One region of the Nesterenkonia halobia genome, then DNA from elsewhere that is predicted to be linked to it. Evidence: riboswitches for the same ligand, from Rfam matches in the RefSeq annotation. Region 1 holds a riboswitch; the other holds the start of a gene.
The links. A riboswitch is a leader RNA that binds a small molecule or an ion and turns the genes downstream of it on or off. The one in region 1 is predicted to bind S-adenosylmethionine.

Region 1 (3,392 bases):
GGGTTCTCCTGCGCCCACTGCCGCGCCTGCTCGTAGACGTCGACCACTGTCTGCGCGGTGTCCGGATGGTCCTCGATGAAGGGCTCGGTGGCGTTGATGACGCTGTAGGTGTTGAAGTCCACGTTCCGGTAGAAGAGCTCGGCGCCCTCCTGCTCCTGACCGGCCATGATCGGATCCAGACCCGCCCAGGCGTCGACGTCGCCGTTGGACAGCGCGGTGGCGCCGTCGGCGTGCTGGAGGTTCTGGACCTCGACGTCGTCGACGCTCATCCCGGCCTGCTGCAGCGCCTGGACCAGGAAGAAGTACGGGTCGGTGCCCAGCGTGGCGGCCACGCTGGCGCCCTCGAGGTCCTCCATCGACTCGATGTCCGAGTCCGGACCGGCGACCAGCGCCGACCACTCAGGCTGGTTCTCGATGAGGATCGTCTTCTGCGCGGCGCCGTTGGCGCGGGCGAGCAGCGCCGCCGAACCGGCGGTGGAGCCGACCTGGATCGCCTCGGCGCGCAGCTTCTCGTTGGCGTCGTTGGAGCCGTGGGACTGGACCCACTCGACCTCGGTGCCGGCGTCGGAGAGCTCCTCCTCCAGCCAGCCGTGCTCCTTGATGACCAGACTCAGCGGGTTGTAGGTCGCGAAGTCGAGGGTGAGCGTGCCCAGCTCGCCGTCCTCGGAGTCGGACGGCCCCTCGCCCTGCACGCAGCCGGCGGCCAGGACGGTCACCGCCGCGCCGGCGGCGACGACACGGGCGAGCCGGGTGGTGCGGAGGGCGGCGTGGTGCGAACGATTCATCGTGGGGAACGGCCTTTCGTGCAGTCGTGTCATCAAGGGGCAGGCGGTGCCGCGCGGGGGAGGGGGAGCGTCAGTGCTCGTGGCTGTCCACGACGTGGCCCGCGACGAGCTTCGCTCGTCACGGGTCCCTGACGTCGTGGGTCCAGACGCCGAGGCCGGCGAGCAGCTCGCCGCGCAGCGTGGCCAGCTCGGCCGAGGCGCGGTCGCGCGGGCGCTCGCCCGGGACCTCGAGCAGCCGGGAGACTGTCGCGCCCTCGGGGGCGCCGTCGGAGTCCTCGGCCGGGTCGGCGCCGAGCAGCAGGATCCGGTCGGCCAGCTGCAGGGCCTCGTCGACGTCGTGGGTCACCAGCAGCACGGTGGTGCCGGTCTGCGCGTGGACGTCGAGCAGCAGGTCCTGCATCTTCAGCCGGGTCAGCGCGTCGAGCGCGCCGAAGGGCTCGTCGAGCAGCAGCACCCCGGGCCGACGCGCCAGCGCCCGGGCCAGCGAGGCGCGCTGGGCCATGCCGCCGGAGATCTCGCGCGGACGCAGCTCCGCCCGCTCGGCCAGCCCGACCAGCCGCAGCAGCTCGTCGACGCGCTCGCGGCCCTCGGCCCGGGACACGCCGCGCGGCAGTCCCAGGGCGACGTTGCGGCGGATCGAGCGCCAGGGCAGCAGCCGCGGCTCCTGGAACCCGACGGCGGTGCGCTCGTCGAAGGGCTTCACCGGGTCGCCGTCGATCAGCACCTGGCCGTCGTGGCCGGCGTCGAGACCGCCGACGGCGCGCAGCAGCGTGGACTTGCCGCAGCCGGAGGCGCCGAGGACCGCGACGACCTCGCCGGGACGCAGGGCGACGTCCACGTCGCGCAGCACAGTGCGCTCGCCGAAGCGCCGGCCGACGGCCTGCAGATCCACCGGCAGCGAGCGGCGGGCGGACTCGGCCGTCGTGCCCGGACGGGCGGCGGGCGACTCGGCCTCGGCGGGACGCTCGGCGCGGGGCGTCGCGAGGGCAGGTGCGGACGTCGTCATGGAGGATTCACGCTCCCATCGGTCCTGGCGGTAGCACCCGGCGTGACAGAAGCACCCGGGTTGCTGCGGCGTCGTCGAGCCAGATCTCTCGGCCGCTCGGGATGGATACGCGATTCACCGTACGAGGCCCGACGCGCCGGGACCAAAGCGCGCCCACGATGTGAGACATCCGGCGACATCTTCTGCCGCCGCAGACGCTCCCGGTCGCCCCCGCCGGGGGAGGCTCATCTGACGAACTGTGACATGAACACTCTGCACAGATTTGACGAGTGTTCATCACCGGCCCGTACAGTTGAGCCCAGCCACCATCCAGAGCGACTGAGAGATCTGGCTCGACGACGTCGCAGCAACCCGGGAAGGCCACGCCGCGCCGGGTGCTACCGCCAGGACCGATGGAGAATGCCCATGATTTCACTGCGCCATGTGTCCACGACCTTCCCCGCCGCACGGGGTGAGGATCCGATCCGCGCCGTCGACGCCGTCAGCCTGGAGATCCCGCAGGGGAGCATCCAAGGCATCATCGGCTTCTCCGGCGCGGGGAAGTCGACGCTGCTGCGGAACATCAACCTGCTCGAGCGCCCCACCGCCGGCGCGGTGCACGTCGCCGGCACGGAGCTCACCGCCCTCGACGGCGAAGCGCTGCGCCGTGCGCGCCACCACATCGGGATGATCTTCCAGGGCTTCAACCTGGTGAACAATCTGACTGTCGCGCAGAACGTGGAGCTGTCGCTGAAGTTCGCCGAAGTCTCCGAGAAGGCCGAGCGCCGCCGGCGCGTGGCCGAGGCGCTGGCCATCGTCGACCTCGCCGACCGTGCTGAGACCTACCCGGCCCAGCTCTCCGGCGGACAGAAGCAGCGCGTGGCGATCGCCCGGGCGCTGGCCACGCGGCCGCAGGTGCTGCTCTGCGACGAGCCGACCTCGGCCCTGGACCCGGCGACGACGGCGACGGTGCTGCAGTACCTCGCCGACGTGAACCGGGACCTGGGGATCACCGTGGTCATCGTGACCCACGAGATGGAGGTCATCAAGGCCCTGGCCGATCATGTGGCCGTCATGGAGGACGGCCGCGTCGTCGAGCGGTTCCCGGCCGCCGAGCTGGACCGTGAGGACTTCGCCCCGCGCACCGCCATCGGCGAGTATCTCGCCGGCGGCGGCATCCGCGTCGACCGCGGCGGGCGCGCGGCGGCCGACGTCGCCGCGCCGGAGCAGACGGATCGCGCGGAGCAGACGGAACAGGCCGCCGCGCACGACTCGCACCAGCTGTCGGAGGTGGTCGGCTGATGCAGCGCATCCTCGAACTGCAGCCCGAGCTGGTCCAGGCCCTGCTGGAGACCTTCGTGATGATCGGGGTCGCCATCCCGCTGGCGGTGCTGCTCGGCACGCCGCTGGGCGTGTGGCTATTCGTCCACGCCCCGGGCGGGATCGCGCCGTCGCCGCGCAGCCATGCCGTGGTCAGCGGGCTGGTCAACGCCGTGCGCTCCTTCCCGTTCCTGATCCTGCTCATCGCGATCATCCCGTTCACCCGGCTGATCGTCGGCACCACGGTCGGCACCGCCGCGGCCATCGTGCCGCTGACGGTCAACGCGATCCCGTACTTCGCC
Region 2 (3,392 bases), on a different contig from region 1:
GGCGCCGCCGGAGGCGGCCGCGGCGAGGGCCTGGTCGAGGTCGGCGAGGATGTCGTCGATGTGCTCGAGGCCCACCGAGAGGCGCACCAGGCCGGGGACGACTCCGGCGGCGGCCTGCTCCTCCTCGGTCAGCTGACGGTGCGTGGTCGAGCCCGGGTGGATCGCCAGCGAACGGACGTCGCCGACGTTGGCGACCAGCGAGTGCAGCTGCAGTCCGTCGACGACCGCCTGACCGACCTCCGCGCCGCCCTCGACCTCGAAGGCCAGCACCGAGCCGACGCCCTTGGGCAGGTACTTCCGCGCCCGCTCGTGCCAGGGGCTGGACTCCAGGCCCGGGTAGCTCACGCGCGTCACCGCCGGATGGTTCTCCAGGTACTCCGCCACCGCCTCGGCGTTGGAGACGTGGCGCTCGATGCGCAGGCTCAGCGTCTCCAGACCGAGGTTGATCTCGAAGGCGTTGTGCGGCGAGAGCGACGGGCCCAGGTCGCGCAGCAGCTGCACGCGCGCCTTGAGGATGTAGGACAGGTTGACCCCGAAGATCCCGTCGACGCCCAGGTCCCGGCCGAAGACGATGCCGTGGTAGCTCTCGTCCGGCTCGTTGAAGCCCGGGAAGCGCTGCGGGTTCTTCGTGTAGTCGAAGTTCCCGGAGTCGATGATCACGCCGGCGATCGCCGTGCCGTGGCCGCCCAGGAACTTGGTCGCCGAGTGGACGACGACGTCGGCGCCGTGCTCGATCGGCCGGATCAGGTACGGGCTGGTCAGCGTGTTGTCCACGATCAGCGGGGCCCCGTGCTCGTGGGCGATCGCCGCGACGGCCTCCAGGTCGAGCACGTCGCCGCGCGGGTTCGCGACGACCTCGCCGAAGAAGGCGCCGGTGTTCTCCCGCGTGGCCGCCCGCCAGGACTCGACGTCGTCGGGGTCCTCGACGAAGGTGACCTCGATGCCGAACTTGGGCAGGGTGTGCTTGAAGAGGTTCTGCGTCCCGCCGTACAGCGACGGCGAGGCGACGACGTGGCCGCCGGTCTCGACGACGTTCAGCAGCGCGATCGACGCCGCGGCCTGGCCGGAGCCGACCGCGAGCGCGCCGACGCCGCCCTCGAGCGCGGCGATCTTGTTCTCCACCGCCTCGACGGTGGGGTTGGTCAGCCGGGAGTAGATCGGGCCGAGCTCCTCCAGGCCGAAGCGCTTCCCGGCGGTCTCGGCGCTCGGGAAGACGAAGGAGGTGGTCTGCTGGATCGGCAGCGCCCGCGCGCCGGTGACGGGGTCCGGCTCGACGCCGGAGTGGATCTGCTGGGTCTCGAAGCTCCAGGTGGGAGCGGTGTTCTCAGTGCTGCTCATCGAGCTCTCCGTTCAATGCGGTCGTGGCGACAGGGACCGGAACGGAGGCGCCGCCCGCGCTGCGGGCGAGAGAACCTGCCATGCGGCCCTGTCGAAGGACATGAGGTGGGCCGCACTGTGTCGTGTGATGGCCCGCGCTTGCCCCGCCGGAATCCCGACGAAGCCTGGTCGTCACCCGGGGCACCCCACCGCGAACTGGAGGGTTGCCGGCCAGCAAACCGGGGTTTCACGCTGGCACTCTTGACCTGGTCATCAGTCTGCCCGCGCGAGGCCGAAAGGGCAAGTCCCCGCCGGGAGACCGGCGCAGAATCTCAGGATGTGGACCCTCCCGCCGGCGGGCCGTGCACTCGACGCCGGTGATCTCCGCCCCCGGCGCCCGACGACCCGCCCCGCCCGCCTCCACGGATGTGCTTGACATCACACACCCTCCAGTGCTTGAGTTTATTTACCGACCAATCGGTCTATAAATCGTGAGGAGCCTGTGATGCCCGAGCCCGCCCACCCCGAGCGGCCGTCGCCGACGGCCACGGTCGAGCCGCCGGACGCCGCAGGACCCTCCGCGCCGAGCGCCTCCCCGCGAGGCGTGCCGATGCCCGACGACGGGCCGCGCCACCGCATGCTGGAGACGGATCGATGCGCGGGATGGCTGGGCGCCGAGGTGCTCCTCGCCGAGCCCGGCCGCGCCCGCCTGGCCATGACGCTGCGGCCGGAGATGACCAACGGCTTCGCGATCGCCCACGGCGGGATGATCTTCGCCCTGGCCGACACATGCTTCGCGATGGCATGCAACCACCCGGATCAGGACGACGGCACCGTCACCGTCGCCTCCGGCGCCGACATCACCTTCCTGCGTGCGACGCGCCCCGGCGACGAGCTGGTCGCCGAGGCCGTGGAGGTCGCACGCACCGGACGCAGCGGCGTCTTCGACGTGACGGTCACCTGCGACGACGAGCCCGTCGCCGTCTTCCGCGGCCGCTCGCGCACTGTGCCGGCGCCCTCCGCCGCACCCGCCGACCCTGCCGACCCTGCCGGCCCTGCCGGCCCTGCCGGCGCCGACCGCACCGCCCAGACCCCCGGAGAGAAGTGATCCCCATGGCCTCCCCCTCCCGTGCCGCCGACTCCTCCCCCGCGACCGCCCCCGAGACCCCCTCCCGCCCGGCGGAGGTCGACCCCGAGTCGACGCGCCGCGACCCGGCCTCCCCCGACCCGGAGGAGCTGTACAGCCGCGCCGAGATCGAGGAGCTGCAGCTGACCCGGCTGCAGCAGACCGTCCGGCACGCCTACGAGAACGTCCCCGCCTACCGCGCGCTCTACGACGCCCACGGCGTCGGCCCGGACGACCTGCAGTCGCTGGAGGATCTGGCGAAGTTCCCCTTCACCGACAAGGAGTTCCTGCGCGCGGCCTACCCGTTCGAGGCCTTCGCCGTCCCGCGGGAGCAGATCCGCCGCCTCCACGCCTCCTCCGGCACCACCGGCCTGCCGACCGTCGTCGGCTATACCGACGAGGACCTCGACACCTGGGCCACGCTGCTCGCCCGCTGCCTGCGGCACTCCGGCGTCCGCCCCGGCGACCTGGTGCACAACGCCTACGGCTACGGGCTGTTCACCGGCGGCCTCGGCGCCCACTACGGCGCCGAGAAGCTGCAGACCACCGTGGTGCCGATGTCCGGCGGCCAGTCCGAGAAGCAGGTCCAGCTCATCCGCGACTTCCGCCCGCGGGTCATCCTCTGCACGCCGACCTACCTGCTCACCCTGGCCGACGCCTTCCGCGACGCCGGCATCGATCCGGCCGAGACCTCCTTGGAGGTCGCCGTGCTCGGCGCCGAGCCGTGGACAGAGCAGATGCGAGAGGAGATCGAGCGGACCTTCGCGCTGCGCGCCTGCGACATCTACGGACTCTCCGAAGTGATGGGGCCCGGCGTCGCCGGCGAGTCGGCCGCCCGGCAGGACGGCTCGACGATCTGGGAGGACCACTTCCTGCCGGAGATCATCGACCCGCTCGACGAGCACCCGCTGTCCACCGGCGAGGACGGCGAGCTCGTCTTCACCACGCT

Region 2: it holds a riboswitch for S-adenosylmethionine, as region 1 does, so the genes downstream of both, ABD652_RS00885 (O-acetylhomoserine aminocarboxypropyltransferase/cysteine synthase family protein) here and ABD652_RS12330 (ABC transporter ATP-binding protein) in region 1, are expected to answer to the same signal.

What each region holds. Positions count from the first base shown of each region.
Region 1 covers NZ_BAAAYG010000012.1:23,753-27,144, reverse strand. The annotation lists gene ABD652_RS12335 (aliphatic sulfonate ABC transporter substrate-binding protein) at 1-785, opposite strand, end outside; gene ABD652_RS12330 (ABC transporter ATP-binding protein) at 904-1,791, opposite strand; SAM riboswitch class I at 1,804-1,899, opposite strand; SAM riboswitch class I at 2,094-2,190, shown strand; gene ABD652_RS12325 (methionine ABC transporter ATP-binding protein) at 2,197-3,072, shown strand; gene ABD652_RS12320 (methionine ABC transporter permease) at 3,072-3,392, shown strand, end outside.
Region 2 covers NZ_BAAAYG010000002.1:16,903-20,294, reverse strand. The annotation lists gene ABD652_RS00885 (O-acetylhomoserine aminocarboxypropyltransferase/cysteine synthase family protein) at 1-1,338, opposite strand, end outside; SAM riboswitch class IV at 1,468-1,584, opposite strand; gene ABD652_RS00880 (hotdog fold thioesterase) at 1,823-2,425, shown strand; gene ABD652_RS00875 (phenylacetate--CoA ligase family protein) at 2,431-3,392, shown strand, end outside.